DNA from 2 places in the Deinococcus sp. QL22 genome. Region 1 is predicted to be linked to the other one. Evidence: riboswitches for the same ligand, from Rfam matches in the RefSeq annotation. Region 1 holds a riboswitch; the other holds the start of a gene.

Region 1 (9,030 bases):
AGCAGCATCGTCAGCAGCACAGCACCCAATGCCAGGGGTTCAATGCCCACCGGGCCGTTGTGACTCCAAATCAGCAGCCCAATGGTGCTCAGCGCCGCCGCGTAGGGCAGGCTGAAGCACACTGCGGGCGCCAAGCGCTTCCAGCGCACTGACTGCGTCCCAGTACGGGAGTGCACGGCCATGACGCACAGCACGCTGGCTAGGGGCCAGAACAGATCCGCTGGATGGCCGGTGAAGTAGGCGTCTTGAGCAGTCAGAACGGCGAAGATCAGGTCACCGCACGCGTAACTGGCCACCGCCGCCGCCAGCCAGCGCAGGTACAGGGGAGGCGAGGTTTGCAAGGCGATGCCCACGATCAGAGTCAACAGCAACAGGTCAAACAGGGGATAAAGCGCCGCGATGACGCGCGTTACCAACGCCCCATCGTCCAGCAGGGCCGGAGCAATTAGCCAGACCCACAACCAGCTTCCGGCAGCGACCAAGAAGACCAGCAGGTCAAGGGTGAGTCGCCAGCCCACCAGACGGTTCAACGGGCTCCGGGGGAAACCCCACACGGCTAGGGTGAACAACGGCGCGACCAGCAGGTAACTGATGTCAGCAAGTGAGGGAAAAGGCGGAGTGTCGGTGAACAGTTCCAACCCAGTCCAAATAACCGTCCCACAGATGTAGGCCAGCACGCTTCCGGCCACCGCCCACCAACCGGGGCGCTCCTCGACCGGGCGATGCTGGATTCTACGTACGATCAAGACCAGGGCCAGCACAGAGATGAGCAGCGGCCACAGGTTCCCCAGTCCTGCCCGCCAAGCCGGGGATCCGGCTCCAGGCAGCAACCACACCAAGTAACCGCCAAAGATCAACAGCAAGACCAGCACAGACGGGGACAGGGCGGAACGTCGGAGCAACATAGCGTCTTCCTCCAAGGTGGACTTCCAGTGTATGTGTGCAGCCCTTCTCTACTCTTACAGTCAGCCATTGTGGGTGGTAGAGCTCAACATGAGCATCACCAGGGTTAAACCCCACCCAGCTGATTCAGAGCTTGGCGGCCGCTAAGTAAGCAGCATCCATGGTTTAGACCTGGCAGATGGGTGGGCCTCGTCTCAGGATTGAGATTGCGTCAAAGTAAGATGACCAATGACGCAAGATCGAACTGAGTGAGGCGTTTCATTGGAGTAACCCTCATAAACTGGACGGCGTGAAGTAGAGACGAAGGCTCGTCATCCCATGTGCTGATTTGTCAGGCTGAACAACGAGGAGGCATTATGAAATAAAAGCTTCCCCGCCCTCAGAACGCCGGGCGGCCGGCGGCCGTTTGGGTGTCTTGTTGCTGCTTCCACCGGACGACGTGGTGAGGGGAAACGCTCAAGTCGCGGGCAATCTGGGCGCACCTCATTACTGGTCGTGCGAAACTACCGAACAGCGTCGTGTTTGAACTCAGGGGTGAATTTCTGCTTGGGTACGGACATGTATTCCTCCAGTGCGGATCACACTGAACTTACTTGACCAACATCACTGCTGGGCCAGCAGAGGAGCGTGCGACATGACCAAGCGCTGAAAACGTTGCGAAGTGCTAGAAATCCCTCGTGTAAGGAGTGTGGACTCTTTTACCTGCACTTAGCCGTACTTATGTCTTACCGATGCAAACCCACAGAAGAAGTGGCGAATTCAGGGTGTCCAGCTTCAATCAACGCTTGATCTCGAATGCGGCACGAATCGCACACGCCGCAGGGCTCGGCACCGCCCTGATAGCAACTCCAAGTGAGCTCAATGGGCACGCCCAAATCTAAGGCCGCTTGAACAATGGCTGTTTTGGTCAGGTGAATCAAGGGTGCGGTCAGGACGGCGCCGTGTCCTTCCACGCCTGCTTTCGATGCCAAGTCCGCCAAGGTCTGAAAAGCCGCGAGGTACTCGGGACGGCAGTCCGGGTAGCCGCTGTAATCCACGGCATTGATCCCGAGGTAAATGCGCTCGGCACCAATGGCTTCGGCCAGACTCAGACCCACGGCAATGAACACGGTGTTGCGTCCTGGGACATAGGTCACTGGAATGACACCATCCTCGGTGCCTTCAGTGGGAACGGCCAGCGTGTCGTCGGTCAGGGCACTGCCCCCAAAGGAGCCGATGTTGATGTCTATGACTCGGTGCTGTGCACCGAAATGCTGAGCGATCTGGGCAGCGCGGTCGAGTTCTATCGTGTGGCGCTGGCCGTAGCGGAATGACAGGGCCGTGCAGGCGAAGCCGTCCCGAACAGCCATGGCCAGGGTGGTGCTGGAATCCAGGCCGCCAGACAGAAGGACGACGGCGCGTTTCATGGGAGTAGTCATGAAGTCCTCTCAGTATCCCAGTTGGGCATTGCCGCCCAATGGAATGAGTCGCTTGTCGCTGTGTACGTCGAGGTCATCGGCGCGGTAGAGCTTGTGCATCTGGTAGCCCGCCCGCAGGCGGGGATTGGCTTTGACGGCGTCCGTGATGGCGTTGAGCACGCCCATGTCTCGCTCGCGTGCCTTGCTCCATTCTGGGTGGAGCCAGATCACGGCGTCTTCCCGCAGGCCGGTCAACGTGTCCAGCCCAGCCGCAATATCGGCGGGGTCGTGCACGATGATTTTGACCTCACTGGCCTGGGCAACCACACTGGCCTCCGGCCACTGGCCAAAGGGCTTGGGCGACAAGGTGACCCAGTCAATGTCGCCGCGCAATGGGGCAATTCCGCTGGTTTCTAGGTGCACCCGGCGGCCCAGGGCATGCAGGGCGTCCACCAGGGGGGCGAGATCGAACAGGATGGGTTCCCCACCCGTGATGACCACGACCGCCCCGTCAGGACTGTCTTGCCGGACGACCTCGGCCAAGTCGGTGTCGCTCATCAGGGTTACGCCTGCCGGACGGTAGTCCTTGTGCCAGGTGCCCGCACTGTCACACCAGGGACAGGCCTGTGGGCAACCATAGAGCCGAATGAAGTAGGCGGCGCGGCCCAAGTGCACGCCTTCTCCTTGCCAGGTGTAGAAGCGCTCATAGACGGGATATTTCATTCCCAGTACTCGCACGAAGAGTCAGGCGTTTCCCAGAGGGTGACCCTCAGCCGCAGGTCGTCCCCATCATCGCCGTCCGGCAGATCGGCGCGCACACGTTCCAAGGTCTTGCGGTGCAAGTAGGCTACGATCACTTCTGCCGTCGTGTCATCCCCCAGGTCGGGCAAATCGTTGAGGTAGGCGTGATCTAAGCCGCCCTGGTCAACGTCTTTTTTGGCCCATTTGAGCGTCTTGAAGTCGGCCACCATGATGTGCCGTTTCACGTGAGCACTGGGGCGCAATTGCTCAGAGGTCAGGGCCATGCGCACGCGGTAGGTGTGGCCGTGGAGGCGACCACACGGGCCGTCATAGCCGGTGATGACGTGAGCCGAATCAAAGGTAAATTCGGTCGTCAGGGTCCAAGGCATCAGGGCGCTGCACTCGGGGACAAATACTTCGCTGTGCAGATGGTATTGATCCCGCCCCGCATCCCGTAATCGCAACGAACTTCCAGGCTGAGGGGATTAAGGAGGGCCACCAGACCAGCCAAGACCCGCCGCGTTGCATGCTCGTGGTAAATGCCCACAAAACGGTAGCTCGTCAGGTAGTATTTCAGACTTTTCAGTTCGACGCAGGTGTCGCGCGGGTGATAGCGGATTTCCAAGCGGCCAAAGTCAGGCAGGCCACTCCAGGGACAGACTGGGCTAAACTCATCGGTGATGATCTCGATCTGCATGGGCTCCCCGGGGTAACGCACGGGGTCGTCTTCCCGCAGGTGGGGAAAAGTACCGAGGACAGCCACATCAATTGCGTCGAGACCTTGCACGTCGTAGCGGCGGTCAAAACCAGGGTTTTGGGGACCACAATCAGTCCCAGGAATTGCATTCGTCATTGTGTTCTCCCTGACGACCACGGGCTGGACACCGCATGGCCGGGATGACAGCACAGGTCATCCTTGTTGGGAGGTTGTCTCCTGCGGCAAAGCGCTTGGGACAAGCTCGGGGGCATTATGGGGATTGAGGTGCCATGCGGCAAGGCCAGAGACTCAGTCTTTGGAGCTCATTTCTGATAGGAGAAGAGTGCGCGTTGTCCCGTACAGAACCCGCTACGTTTCCAGCGCTTGCTCCGGGTCCCGTCAGCACGTGGGTTCGTAGCACAACCCTAACCCTGTGGACAAGGGGTGGACTGGGATAGTCTCCACCACGACACGTTGATCAGCCTGCTTGAATGACCTGCGAGCAACGGTACGCCAGCGATCACGGCTTTCGCGTGCTAGATCGTGTATGAAAGGTTGCCAAGGGGTGGGTTGAGCCCGCTTCCACCGCAGAGTCTTCTGGACTCGGGAAGCAGGTTCAGACTGCTCATCTCAATCCCTGGTGTCGGGAAGTTGACGGCCTGCTACGTCCTGAGAGAGACAAGCCTGCTTCAAAAAATTCAGGAGTTGGGGGCTGATGGGCCGCATGCGGAGGTCTCTCGCCTGCTCGGCGACAATCCGGGGCGGTCACGGGATACTGCCGCATCTCGACAGTTGGGACTCCTTGCTTTAGACACGTACTCAAAGAGCATGGGCTATTGAAAATGAGGAGCAGAGAGCGAACGAACAGGGCGGATGTGCTGAGTAGGGTTCGCTGTCGTTTTGTGACGAGTCCTTGCCTGAGACGTTACGTGCGGCGCCCCATACCCTGGCGACAATCCGTCGGATCCCTTGCCTCCCTGTCACTTGCGTTTCCAACCCCTCTTGGTAAGAGATGCACCACGTCCCCTGCTCAAAGTGTCTAGAGTGTCCGTGGCGCAAGCCATCCTTCGGGGCGGGGCGAAATTCCCCACCGGCGGTGATCATGACCTAGCCCCAACAGCCCGGCATGTCAGCCCGCGAAGCCAGGCCCAAATGCACCACAGGCCCAGCCCGACTCGGTGAGATTCCGAGGCCGACGGTCACAGTCCGGATGAGAGAAGGAGGAAGTCGATTCGCCCCCGCGAATCGGCAGCTGACATGTATACCGGAATTCATCCGCCAGACCAGTTGTTCATGCAAGAAGCCCTGACACTCGCCGCGCGCGGGCTGGGCCGAACCACCCCCAATCCGCCGGTTGGCTGCGTGATCGTGCGCGAGGGTAAGGTCGTTGGGCGCGGCTTTCACCCGCGGGCCGGAGAGCCACACGCCGAGGTGTTCGCGCTGCGTGAGGCAGGCGCCCGCGCCCGCGGAGCCACCGCCTACGTCACCTTGGAGCCGTGCAGCCACTTCGGCCACACGCCGCCCTGTGCCGACGCCCTGATCGCGGCCGGAGTGTCACGCGTAGTAGTCGCCGCCCTCGACCCCAATCCGCAGGTCGGCGGACACGGCGTGGAGCGCCTGCACGCCGCAGGAATCGACGTCACGGTCGGTGTCTTGGCCCCAGAGGCGCTACGCCAGCAAGCGGGCTTTCGCAGCCTGATCCTGCGGAAGCGGCCCTGGGTGATCTACAAGTACGCCATGACCCTCGATGGCCGGGTGGCGGCCACCTCCGGCGACAGCCGCTGGATCAGTGGGGAGGCCGCCCGGGCTCTCGTCCACCGGTGGCGCGACGAGCTGGACGCCGTCGGGGTGGGCGGGGGCACGGTGCTCGCCGACGATCCCCGGCTTACGACCCGCGGTGTCCCCGGCGGGCGCGACCCCCGACCTGTCCTGTTCGACCGCCGGGGCCGCACTCCGGGAACAGCACGGGCCCTGCGGCCGGGTGCCGTAGTCGTCACTGCGCCCGGTCGCGACACCACGCATCTAGAAGCAGAGGGCGTGGACATCGTGCATGCTGATGGCCTCTCGGAGGCGCTGGAGGCGCTGGGCACGCTCAGCATCTCGAGTCTGCTGCTCGAGGGCGGGCCAATCTTGGCTGGCGCCCTGTTCGCAGCCGATCTGATTGACGAGGTGCGCGCCTTCGTGTCCCCGAAGCTGCTGGGGCTGGGCTTAAATCCCCTGGCTGCCCCTGGGCCACTGCGGATGAGTCAGGCGCGAGACCTGCAGGGCGTGACCGTCACACCAGTTGGTCCGGACGTGCTTGTCCAGGGCTTTTTCCACTCCATTCCACACGTGACAGCCCAGGCTGCAGCCACGTGCTCCACTTGAGGGAGAAACCAATCATGTTTACAGGAATTATCGAACAAGTCGGCTGCATCACGCGCGCCGCAGAAGAAGACGGCCACCTGCGCCTGAACATCGCGCCTGAACGGATGTGGACGGATCTCCATCTCGGCGAGAGTATCGCTGTGGGTGGAACCTGCCTGACTGTGACGGGGTGGAATGCTCAGACCTTCAGCGTCGATCTGTCCCACGAAACGTTGGCCAAGACTGCGCCCCACTGGGCGTCTGGCACCCGCGTGAACCTGGAGCGCGCCATGAGCGCCTCTGCCCGCTTCGGCGGCCACGTCGTCAGCGGTCATGTGGACGGGGTCGCCGAAGTGCAAGACGTCCGTGAGGAACCCGGCGCCTACACCATGCGCGTTCGCGCGCCCCGCCACCTCGCCCGGTTCCTGGTGCCCAAAGGCAGCGTCACGGTGGACGGTGTGAGCCTCACTGTGGTGGATGTGGGAGGTCCCGGCGGCAGCCGGGCTGATCTCGTGCCGGACGAGTTCACCCTCTGGCTGGTGCCGCACACGCTGGAAGTCACCACCCTGCACACCTGGCAAGCCGGCACGACGGTCAACTTAGAGGCCGACCAGATGGCGAAGTACGTGGAGCGGCTGATCCTGATGCGGGACTGGGAAGCTGCCCAGGTCGGGCAGGAAGAGGTGGCCCGATGATCCCCGCCTCTGAGAGCCAGTCCATCACCCTTTCCTCCGTTCCCGACCTGCTCGCCGAGTTGCGCGCCGGGCGCCCGGTGATCCTGGTGGACGACGAGGGGCGCGAGAACGAGGGTGACCTGCTGATGCCCGCCGCCACCGCGACCCCCGATTGGATCAACTTCATGGCCCGCGAGGGACGGGGGCTGATCTGCGTGACCCTGACGTTCGAGCGGGCCCGCGCCCTTGACCTCGCCCCGATGGTGGGCGCGAGCACTGACCCTCACGGCACGGCCTTCACGGTCAGCGTGGACCACGTGAGCAACTCCACCGGCATCAGCGCCTATGATCGCGCTGCAACGGTGGCTGCTCTGATCGACCCGGACGCCAGCGGCACGGACTTCCGCCGCCCCGGCCACATCTTTCCGCTGGTCGCGCGGCCCGGAGGGGTGCTGCGCCGCGCCGGACACACCGAGGCCGCGTGTGACCTGGCGCGGCTGGCTGGATTCCCTCCCGCAGGAGTCATCTGCGAGGTGATGGGAGACGACGGCGAGATGAGCCGCTTACCTGATCTCTTGGCCTTCGGAAAGAAACACGGACTTTTGGTCGGCTCCATTGAGGCGCTGATCGCCCACCGGATGGAACACGATCCTTTCATGGCCCAAGTGGCGGAGGCGGACTTGCCCACCCAGTATGGGCCGTTTCGCATCGTGGGCTTTGAGGACACCCTCTCGGGGGCCGAACACGTCGCACTGGTGATGGGCGAAATCACGGAAGAACCGCTGCTGGTTCGCGTTCATTCCGAATGTCTGACCGGAGACGGCTTCCACTCCCTGCGCTGCGACTGCGGCTCGCAGCGCGACGCGGCCTTGCAGGCCATTGCGGAAGAAGGCCGGGGCGTGTTCGTGTACCTGCGGCAGGAGGGCCGGGGCATTGGGCTGCTGAATAAGATTCGTGCCTACGCCCTGCAAGACGCGGGCGCAGACACGGTAGAGGCCAACTTGCAGCTGGGCTTCCCTGCCGACGCCCGTGACTTCGGCATCGGCGCCCAGATGCTCCATCTGCTGGGTGCCCGGCACCTGCGGGTGCTGACCAACAATCCGCGCAAGCTGCACGCTCTTTCCGGCTTCGGGCTCACGGTGATCGAACGCGTGCCCCTGCACGTCGGAGCGGGCCCCCACAACGCGCACTACCTCGCCACCAAACACGTCAAGCTCGGCCACCTCAAGTAAAGAAGGCGGGGGCGAGACCGAACGGCTCGCCCGCCGCCCTGGAGAACCCATGCAGCACATTGAAGCCCACCTGATCGCCACCGACCTCAAGATCGCCATCGTGAATACCCGCTGGAACCATTTCATCGTGGACCGCTTGGTCGAGGGGGCACAGACCGCCTTCGTCCAGCACGGAGGAACCACCGAGAACCTGACCCTGGTCACCGTCCCGGGCGCATTTGAGGTGCCGCTGGTCGCCAAAAAGCTTGCGGAGAGTGGCGAGTACGACGCCGTGGTCTGCCTGGGCGCGGTCATCAAGGGCGCCACCGATCACTACGACTTCGTGGCTGGGAACGCGGCCTCCGGGCTGGCCCGGGTCAGTCTGGAGACGGGCGTGCCGGTCGCGTTCGGGGTGTTGACCACGGATACCATCGAGCAGGCCATCGAACGCGCGGGCACCAAGGCTGGGAACAAAGGAATAGAGGCCGTGCTGGCCGTGATTGAGACCGCCAACCTGCTCAGAAAGTTGTGACGAGGCCTGGAGGCGGCCCCCTCCCTGATTGATCTAGATCGAGCCAACCGGACAGTCACACCATTTTTCTTGCGGTCATCTGATGTAAGACCAAAGTGAGTGACTTCATGCCATGCTCATGTCGCTCACGACCTCTCAGTCTTGTTAGGGGAGCGCCGCCTGGAGGTTTATGTGACTGAGTCCCCAACCACGCCATTGACCTTCAGCCCCGTGTCCAGTGGCCCAGCTCTTTTTCAGGCGCTCATTGAGCACAGCGCTGACCTGATCACCCTGCTCGACCGGGACGGCCGCATCCTGTACCAGAGCCCGTCCGTTCAGCGGTACCTGGGCTGTGACCGCACGCCCACGGCTGAGGGGCACCACGTAACCTTCACCGCCCTCCACCTGGAAGACCGTGAACGCATTTCCCAGCAGCTGATGCAGTTGCTGCCTGGCGTCACCGTGAGCCTGTCTCCTTACCGCCTCCAGCACGCCAACGGGAGTTGGTGCTGGTTAGAAGGAACGGCCATCAACCTGCTGCACGATCCCA
Region 2 (9,030 bases), on a different replicon from region 1:
CGACCCCGGCTCAGCGCGAAGAGGAGGCCGCGTAAACCAAGCTTCAAATAGCTCAGGGCGCGGTTCCAATGGGGATCGATGGTTCTGCGAACACCCTGCTGCACGATCTGGAGTCCTTCGGAGACGAGCAAGAGCGTGGCCACGGAGATCACCAGGATCAGGCGTTCGAGACTGGCGGCATCACGCAGTTTGGAGTCTTCCAGACCGAAGAGGCCGCTCTTGTCATCCAGGAATCCTTCCTCGATTTGGAAACGCTCGCCGTATTCAGCAAACGTTCCAAGACTCGTCGGTTCATCACTGACGACCTGCCACTGCTCTGGGCCGTCCGTCGGACGGCCCAGAGCGACATGCACCGGCCCAAATCGGTGTCCGGTGATGGTGACGTTGTGGAAGCAGCGCGTTTCGCGCGCTGCGAGTTTGATTTCCCCGATGGTGCAGACCCGTTGCCCGTCTGGAGCGGCCAGAATCAGGCTCGATTTGATGCGGATGCGGAAGTGCCAGCCACAAACCCGCAGCCAGCCCATCAGTGCCGTGTCGCAAAAGCCCCGATCCGCCAGGAGCCGAACATCGTGCAGCCCGAGGAAATCCAGCAAGCCTTTGACCTCGGCGAGGACAGGCAGGAGTTGTTCGGTACTGACCTGAGCGCTGGCATGCTCAAGGATGCGGGAGACGAGCGGTACCGCTCGTCCCCGGTAGAGGACGGCCACCCGGATCAGACAGAAGCGTCCGAACAGGATGCTGGTGTCCAGTGCCAGCGTCAGGGAATGCGGGCCCCACTCCCGCAGGGCTCGGGTGATGAGGGGGCCATACACGCTGCCAGGGTCGATGGCTGGATTCTCCAGCCACCGTCGGCAGCGACGTTCGGTACTCTGAGCGACTGTGGCCTGGGAGTGAATGTGCGGCAGCCAGGAGGGGATGGAGACGCTCTGGGACAGCACCAGGCCACTGACCATCCACGCCAGCGTACGGGTGTTGCGGACGTCGTTCCATAGGGCGGGGTGGAGGTGGGGCAGGATCGCTTGGTACAGTCGGGAGGCGTCCCCGGCGATATTTTCAGTCTTCACAAACAGAAAGTGTCCCCTACCGGGGACGCTTTCTCATACTTTGTGTCAGGCCGTCAGCCTTCGGGGGTCAGTTCCAATTGTTCACCACTTCAACGGCAAACTTGAGAGCAGGGCAGGCTGACGTTTGGTCCCTTGGGGAAGGTGATGCGGGTGGTGGAAAACATGTGGCCTACGCTAGCGCGTTCGTCTCAGGCGAGAACGCACACGTCCTGTGCGGGAGGAACAAGGATGACGAACTGCTCAAGGTGGGCGCGTGACGGCGATTGCCTCTCCCGTGGCGTCCAGGCCTGTCCCTGAGCGCACTCAGTTGCCGCCGCTCGAATGCCGGGCCGCCGGGCCTTGGCCCTGTTTGAAGACGTCTCCACGCTGAGCCTGAAGCAGATCGCCGTCGCGCTGGAAGTGAGTCCTCAGTATGCTCGGCTGCTGGTACGCGGTCTGGAAGTGCTCGGGTACGTTGTTTGCCAGGTGCCCGTGATTCACCGGTACCGCACATGCCGGGTGCGGCAGGTGTGGGCCGCTGGCCGGGTGCAGGAGTGACGGCCGCTGGCCAGTTGGTGGAGACCGACCGGGGCTGGAAGCGTGCGCTCGGCCCACATAGAGGTATAACCAGCTTCGTCGCGGAATTCGCGCGCACACCAGACCTGCCTGGTGTGCTTCCCTTCCAACTGACACAGGACTTCCTGAACGGCCACAATGATGAGTCTATTGCGGAGTTGTGGAATGACGCGGGTCTGGGGAGCATTGCCAACACGACCCGCGCTTACCTCGTCAGCATCTTGCTCGAAGACGTGCCCAAACTGGCCGCTGCGAGGTTCGTGTCCCGTATGTTCCGAGGGGAATCATGACCGGCGCGATGGAGTCTGTCCTAAACGTGATGCGCGGCGACCGGGCACGGATCTGGACAGCCTCACAGGTGGGAGCAGAGCTGAAGCTGCCCACGCAAACGGTCAGCGGCCGCCTGCGCCAACTGGCAGGCGAAGACAAGATTGAGCGCGTCTCGGCGGGCCACTACCGGCTGCACACCCTCAAGGGAACCGCTCAACCCGCCGATGAGCACGTGGTTTCTCCAGAGGGTGGACGTGTTTCGGAGGGGGCCACCGTGATCGTGTCCACCTCTCACGCGGCCCGGAACCTTGCGGACTTCAGCGCGCTCCAGCAACCAGCCGCCGTGCAGGATCTGCCGCCTTTGCGCGGAGACAGCACGCCAGTCTCAGAGCTGGAGATCGAGCAGCTCCTGAGCTGCCTGAAAGCGCAGGGCCGCCCCATGTCCGAGTCGATGCTGATGAGCCGCCTGTCCCGCAGTGGGTGGCGGATGGGCCGCTTGAAGGCCGTGCTCGACGTGGCGATGGAACAGGGCAGCGTGTTTCAGCCGGACGGCCAGCGGTACGACCGCGCATGAATCGCCCGGTGGCCATCCTGGCGCAGGCCTTTGCCGAGGGGGAATTCGTGACCTGGCTGGAAGGCAAGACGCAGCGCGAACGCTGGGGCGTCTTGGAAGCTGTGCACACCTCGCCCGGCTGGCCCAGTGAGTACACCGTGCGCTCGATCTGCCGGGGCGGCCTCCTCTCCCGCACCGCCCAGCGCCGCCACCAGTCTGAGTTGAACGCCGCCGATCCGGGCAAGCGCCCGCTGACTGCCGATGAGTTGAAAGTCCGCATTGAGCGCGTTCAAGCCCGGATTTCTGCCCTCCAGACCTCACTCAGGAGCCGGCCGTGATCCGTCTCCAAGAGAGGCGGGCCGCATGAAGCCAGCGCCGTTGACCGAGGCGGAGCGGGGTGAACTCACGCGCTGCGAGGCAACGATCCGTGACCACCGCGACGCGGTCGACCGGATTGGTTCCGCACTCAAAACCATTCGTGATCAGAGGCTCTACCGTGAGGGGTTCTCCTCGTTCGGAGAGTACGTGCAGGAGATCTGGAACAGGACGCGCACCTGGGCGTACTTCCTGATCGACGCGTACACGACGCGCAGCATCCTGGCAGAGGTCGGCATCCCCGTGCATTCCGAACGCGAGGCCCGCGCCCTCAAGCCGGTGGCGCGGCAGGTGGCGGCCCTGTCGCCGCTGGAGCGCAGCAAACTCACCCCTGCTGGGGCACTGACGCTGATGCCGCTTCCCAAGCTGATGCAGGCGCAGTTGCCGCCTCCGCCCCCTCAACCGCCAAGTCTCCCCACTGAAGCGACCGTCTCTCTTGAATTCACGGGTCAAGGCTGGACAGGCTTCATCTGGGTGGACGGCCGCTCGACTCGCCTGCCTCCCCACGCGACGTGGGCGGAGGCGTCTGGGGCCGCCGTGCTCGAACTCACGCGCCTCGGCTTACCCAGCCATCATTTGCGTCAGGCCTCCGCCCCACCGACCCCTGCTCGGCTTTCAATGGACGCGCGATTGCTGCTTGATCTGTTGAACAAGGGGGAGCGGGTCTCGGGGCGCGTCAATTGGCGGCCCGCATGAATTGGGCCGATGCCCGCGTAACCCGGGCTCTTCGAGAGCTGATCGACTCCAAACAAGTGCGCGCTGCCGGTGGGGGCTACGCTGCTGGGAACGCGCCATGACCTGCCCCCGCCGGGGATAGAGGTCGATGAAATCCTGATCGGTCAGGAAGATGCCGAGTTCGTCGCGGAGGCGCAGAAATGGCGCACTCTTGGGAAACGCCGCGCGGGCAATGCGAGTCGTTTGGGCTGGAATCTCTGGAATTGCGGTGGGACGCAACAGTGCTCAGTGTGCGCTCTCCCCTGGGAATTCGCCAGCAGAATCGGAAGGTTTTTGCGGTGAACAGCGGAGGCTCAAGCTGCTGTTTGAGACCGCTCACTGCCGTGTCAAACCTAGGCAGGCCTGTCAAGTATCCATGCCCATACCAAGCCTATGAGGGGTGGTGCCTGAACCGGGTCGATGTAGACAGACCGTCCGTGTGTTTGTCCAACCTGTATACGGGTGCAGGTTCCGCTCCGTCATTCCTGCTCCAATGAGTTCGCTACATTCTGTGTCCTGCTTTGTTTGTTAAAGTGCCCCTGGCGCAAGCCATCCTTCGGGGCGGGGTGAAATTCCCCACCGGCGGTAATCATGACCAAGGCCCGACCCGCCTGACATGTCAGCCCGCGAAGCCAGGCCCAGACGCAGTACAGGCCCAGCCCGATTCGGTGAAACTCCGGAGCCGACGGTCACAGTCCGGATGAGAGAAGGAGGAAGTCGATTCGCCCCCGCGAATCGGCAACTGACATGTGTACCGGAATCTATTCCCCAGACAGAGTGTTTATGCAAGAAGCCCTGGAGCTCGCGGCGCGTGCGCTGGGCCGCACGGCTCCCAATCCTCCAGTCGGCTGCGTCATCGTGCAAGGTGACGAGATCGTCGGGCGCGGCTTTCATCCCCAGGCGGGAGAACCGCATGCCGAGGTGTTTGCCCTGCGCGAGGCCGGCGAACGGACGCGCGGCGCAACAGGGTACGTGACGCTTGAACCCTGCAGCCATTTCGGCCGTACTCCACCCTGTGCCGACGCCCTGATCACGGCAGGCCTCTCACGCGTGGTGGTGGCCGCTCTGGATCCCAATCCGCAGGTGAGTGGGAGAGGCGTAGAGAGGTTGCGTGCAGCGGGCATCCAAGTGGATGTTGGCGTTCTCGCGGACGAAGCCGTTCATCAGCAGTCGGGCTTTCGCAGCCTGATGGTCTGGGGCGTCCCTGGGTCGTCTACAAGTACGCCATGACTCTCGACGGCCGGGTGGCCGCCCTGTCTGGCGACAGCCGCTGGGTCAGCGGAGGAGCGGCGCGGATCCTGGTTCACCACTGGCGCGACCAGTTCGACGCCATTGCGGTGGGGAGCGGCACAGTCCTGGCCGATGACCCCGAACTCACGACCCGCGGCCTGCCTGCAGGACGACATCCCCGGCCAGTCATCTTTGACCGCCGGGGCCGTATTCCCGGCACGGCCCGTGCCCTGCGACCTGGAGCGGTGATCATCACGGGTCCAGACACCGACGCCCGGCATCTGGAGCGCGAAGACCTCCATCTCCTGCGCGCAGGTGACCTCAGCCAGGCGCTGAGCGGATTAGGCGAGCTTGGCATCACCAGTCTGCTGCTGGAAGGTGGCGCGACGCTCGCAGGCGCTTTGCTTGCCGCAGAGCTGATCGATGAGGTCCGTGTCTTCGTCGCTCCCCGGCTGCTCGGCGCGGGCCTGAGTCCATTGGCGGCTCCCGCACCCACGCATATGAGCCAGGCGCAGAACCTGACTGACGTGACGTTTGCGCCTGTTGGAGCAGACGTGCTGATGCAGGGCCTCCTGCATGCGGTTCCACAATTCAGCAGGCCGAGCCTCACTGCCGCTTCCTTTAAAGGAGCTTGAACTATGTTTACTGGCATCATTGAACAGCTCGGCCGCGTGACCCAGGCCGCCGAGCACAACGGTCACCTGACCCTCCGCATCGCCCCCGAACACCTCTGGCCTGACCTCGACCTCGGCGAGAGTATTGCGGTCAGCGGCACCTGCCTGACCGTGACTGGATGGGACGAGACCACCTTTACGGTCGATCTGTCGCACGAAACCCTGGCCAAGACGGCTCCTCACTGGCAGACGGGGTCTACCGTGAACCTGGAGCGGGCCATGAGCGTCACCTCCCGGTTCGGCGGACACGTCGTGAGCGGGCACGTGGACGGCGTGGCTGAGGTGTTGGAGGTTCGGGAAGAACCCGGCGCGTTCACCATGCGGGTTCGTGCTCCTGCTCAGCTCGCCAAGTTTTTGGTGCCCAAAGGGAGCATCACCGTGGACGGCGTGAGCCTGACCGTCGTGGAGGTGGGCGGTCCTGGGGGGAGCCGGACAGACCTTGCGCCGGACGAATTTACCCTCTGGCTGGTGCCGCATACCCTGGAGGTCACGACCCTGCGCGACTGGCGGCCTGGTACACAAGTCAACGTGGAAGCCGACCAGATGGCCAAGTACCTTGAGCGCCTGATCCTGATGCGGGACTGGCAAGCCACCCCAGGAGTGGTTCAGTGACGCCTTCCTCTCCTTCCCTGCTGTCTCCAATCCTCGACATCCTCGCCGAGTTGCGCGCCGGACGACCGGTGATCCTGGTGGACGACGAGAGCCGTGAGAATGAGGGCGACCTGTTGATGCCTGCGGCCACTGCGACTCCGGAATGGATCAACTTCATGGCGCGCGAGGGCCGGGGACTGATCTGCGTGACCCTGACGCAGGAACGGGCCCGTGAACTCGACTTGACCTCGATGGTTGGGCGGAGCACTGACCCCAACGGCACCGCCTTCACGGTCAGTGTGGATCACCTCAGCAATTCCACGGGGATCAGCGCCTTTGACCGCGCGGCGACCGTGGCGGCCCTGATCGACCCGGCGGCTCAGGCCAGCGATTTCCGTCGTCCCGGCCACATCTTCCCGCTGGTGGCGCGGCCGGGTGGGGTGCTGCGCCGCGCGGGGCACACCGAGGCCGCGTGCGACCTGGCTCGGCTCGCGGGGTTTGCGCCCGCTGGAGTGATCTGTGAGGTCATGGGCGACGACGGCGAGATGAGCCGCTTGCCCGACCTTCTTACTTTCGGAGAGAAGCACGGGCTCCTGGTGGGTTCTATCGAGGCATTGATCGCCTACCGGCTGGAACATGATCCCTTCATGGTGCAGGTGGCCGAGGCCGAGCTTCCCACCGAGTACGGCGCCTTCCGCATCGTGGGGTTCGAAGACACCCTTTCAGGGGCCGAGCATGTCGCGTTGGTGATGGGTGAGGTCACGGAGGAACCGCTGCTGGTGCGGGTTCACTCCGAATGCCTGACCGGGGACGGCTTTCACTCGCTGCGCTGTGATTGCGGTCCGCAGCGCGACGCGGCCCTGCGTGCCATTGCTGAAGAAGGCCGGGGCGTGTTGGTGTATCTCCGGCAGGAGGGTCGAGGCATTGGGCTGCTGAACAAGATTCGCGCCTACGCGCTGCAAGATGCGGGAGCGGACACGGTAGAAGCCAACTTGCAACTGGGCTTTCCTGCGGACGCCCGTGATTTTGGGATAGGCGCGCAGATGCTGCACCTGCTGGGTGCCCGCCAGCTGCGCGTGCTCACGAACAACCCGCGCAAGCTGCACAGCCTGTCTGGTTTTGGGCTGGAAGTCATTGAACGCGTGCCTCTGCATGTGGGGGAAAACCCATACAACCTCGCGTACCTCGCGACCAAACAGGCCAAACTCGGCCACCTCACCTAAAACATCTTGGGGCAGACAGTGGTCGTCTGCCCCGATCCTGGAGAAGCTATGCAACGAATTGAAGCCAACTTGATCGCCACCAACCTGAAGATTGCCATCGTGAATACCCGCTGGAACCATTTTATCGTTGACCGTCTGGTGGAGGGGGCCGAGACAGCGTTTGTTCAGCACGGCGGAAAGCGGGAAGACCTGACGCTCGTGACTGTTCCAGGGGCGTTCGAGTTGCCGCTGGTGGCCAAGAAACTGGCGGAAAGCGGCCACTATGACGCCGTGGTTTGTCTCGGCGCTGTGATTAAAGGGGCGACTGACCACTACGACTTTGTTGCAGGGAATGCCGCCTCAGGCTTGGCACGGGTCAGTCTGGAGACCGGGGTACCGGTAGCGTTCGGAATCTTGACAACGGATACCACCGAACAGGCCATTGAGCGGGCAGGCACCAAGGCAGGCAACAAGGGCGGCGAGGCCTTGCTGGCTGTTGTAGAAACCGCCAATTTGCTCAAACAGTTGGCTAAGCACCCGGCAGGATAAAGGTGTAAGCACCTACAACCTCCCAACCGAGGCGAGTCCTGGCAAAGTCTGGGGCTCGCCTTCGTATAAATCGGCACTGACTGAGGGCTGGAGTACCTTGACCAGTTTGAGCAAGCTGACCTCTCGTGGCTGACCCAAAGCTGTATCGACACTGCCCCCCGGATGATGATCATCCAGCACGCCCCGGTAGGCCACCTTGGATCCCAGTGAGCACGCCACGACCCCGCTCATCGGCCGCAAAAAGCAAGTTACCGTGCGTCCCATGCAGTCGAATGAGAGCTTGGAGATTGGCGCGATCGTTCTGATGCCCTCCAAAAGTCAGTGGCGGCTCAAGCAGAGTGCTTCTGCATGAACCTATGACTGCGGCCACGACACGAGAGCATCACAGACGCAGGATTCACGGAAAGGCAAACGTGTAGAAGGGAAGGGATATGTAGAGGAGAGAAGATGCCTGCTGCTTTCCGCAATGACGCATGCATCACGCGGGATCGTTCCAAGAGAAGCCTTGCGATAAAGTCTGCTCCGTTTTTTGATCGATCCATTGCGTTCAGGATTTTTCTTTGCTATGATTTGATCGTTCAAATAAGTAGCCCCAACCTGGAGGTCGCCTGTGACCCGAACCACCATGCGCAATGTCGCTGCCCATGCCGGTGTGTCCTACCAAACCGTGTCCAATGTGCTCAACGATCACCCCTCCATCCGGCCTGCCACACGCGACCGGGTCCTGGCGGCCATCAAGGAGCTGGACTACCACCCGAACCAAGCTGCCAAGGCGCTGCGCCAATCCCGAACCACCACGCTGTGCTGCGCGTTCTTTGGCCACAATGCCGAAGACATCCACGACCCCTACCGCAACCTGATCCAGTCGGCTTTCGTGGCGGAAGCCAACGCCCACGGCTACAGCATGACCATCGCCTTTCTGGACCAGGAACACCCGGAGACCCTCGACCACTTCCGTCAGCGGTACCTGCAAGGGTTGTTCGGCGGAGCCGTGCTGGTGGGCACCACCCTGCCCAGCAGTCACCTGCTGGAGATCCAGGCTTACGGCATTCAGACCGTCTTGTTCGATCACGTGCTGCCTGACAGCGTGGCAACTACCATTTCCGCTGATTACGAGGGCGGGATCGCCACGATGGTCGGCCACCATATCGCACAGGGGCGCGCTCGCCTGGCCCTGCTTATCCCCAGCGGCGATCCCGGCAGCAGCGCGCAGGCGCGTCTGCGCGGCTTCCAGCAGGCCACCCTGGAGCATG

Evidence for each region. A riboswitch is a leader RNA that binds a small molecule or an ion and turns the genes downstream of it on or off. The one in region 1 is predicted to bind FMN.
Region 2: another riboswitch for FMN. It lies ahead of ribD (bifunctional diaminohydroxyphosphoribosylaminopyrimidine deaminase/5-amino-6-(5-phosphoribosylamino)uracil reductase RibD); the one in region 1 lies ahead of ribD (bifunctional diaminohydroxyphosphoribosylaminopyrimidine deaminase/5-amino-6-(5-phosphoribosylamino)uracil reductase RibD).

Annotation. Positions count from the first base shown of each region.
Region 1 is NZ_CP097155.1:84,335-93,364, forward strand. It holds gene M1R55_RS32000 (HD domain-containing phosphohydrolase) at 1-905, opposite strand, end outside; gene queC (7-cyano-7-deazaguanine synthase QueC) at 1,629-2,321, opposite strand; gene M1R55_RS28230 (7-carboxy-7-deazaguanine synthase QueE) at 2,331-3,023, opposite strand; gene M1R55_RS28235 (6-carboxytetrahydropterin synthase) at 3,020-3,430, opposite strand; gene queF (preQ(1) synthase) at 3,430-3,894, opposite strand; FMN riboswitch at 4,798-4,964, shown strand; gene ribD (bifunctional diaminohydroxyphosphoribosylaminopyrimidine deaminase/5-amino-6-(5-phosphoribosylamino)uracil reductase RibD) at 4,996-6,105, shown strand; gene M1R55_RS28250 (riboflavin synthase) at 6,120-6,779, shown strand; gene M1R55_RS28255 (bifunctional 3,4-dihydroxy-2-butanone-4-phosphate synthase/GTP cyclohydrolase II) at 6,776-7,990, shown strand; gene ribE (6,7-dimethyl-8-ribityllumazine synthase) at 8,040-8,501, shown strand; gene M1R55_RS28265 (PAS domain S-box protein) at 8,673-9,030, shown strand, end outside.
Region 2 is NZ_CP097150.1:1,457-10,486, reverse strand. It holds gene M1R55_RS16095 (transposase) at 1-1,064, opposite strand, end outside; gene M1R55_RS16090 (hypothetical protein) at 1,386-1,601, shown strand; gene M1R55_RS16085 (hypothetical protein) at 1,598-1,909, shown strand; gene M1R55_RS16080 (hypothetical protein) at 1,906-2,463, shown strand; gene M1R55_RS16075 (hypothetical protein) at 2,460-2,780, shown strand; gene M1R55_RS16070 (hypothetical protein) at 2,806-3,513, shown strand; FMN riboswitch at 4,080-4,247, shown strand; gene ribD (bifunctional diaminohydroxyphosphoribosylaminopyrimidine deaminase/5-amino-6-(5-phosphoribosylamino)uracil reductase RibD) at 4,315-4,761, shown strand; gene M1R55_RS32150 (RibD family protein) at 4,758-5,396, shown strand; gene M1R55_RS16060 (riboflavin synthase) at 5,400-6,047, shown strand; gene M1R55_RS16055 (bifunctional 3,4-dihydroxy-2-butanone-4-phosphate synthase/GTP cyclohydrolase II) at 6,044-7,249, shown strand; gene ribE (6,7-dimethyl-8-ribityllumazine synthase) at 7,298-7,777, shown strand; gene M1R55_RS16045 (LacI family DNA-binding transcriptional regulator) at 8,388-9,030, shown strand, end outside.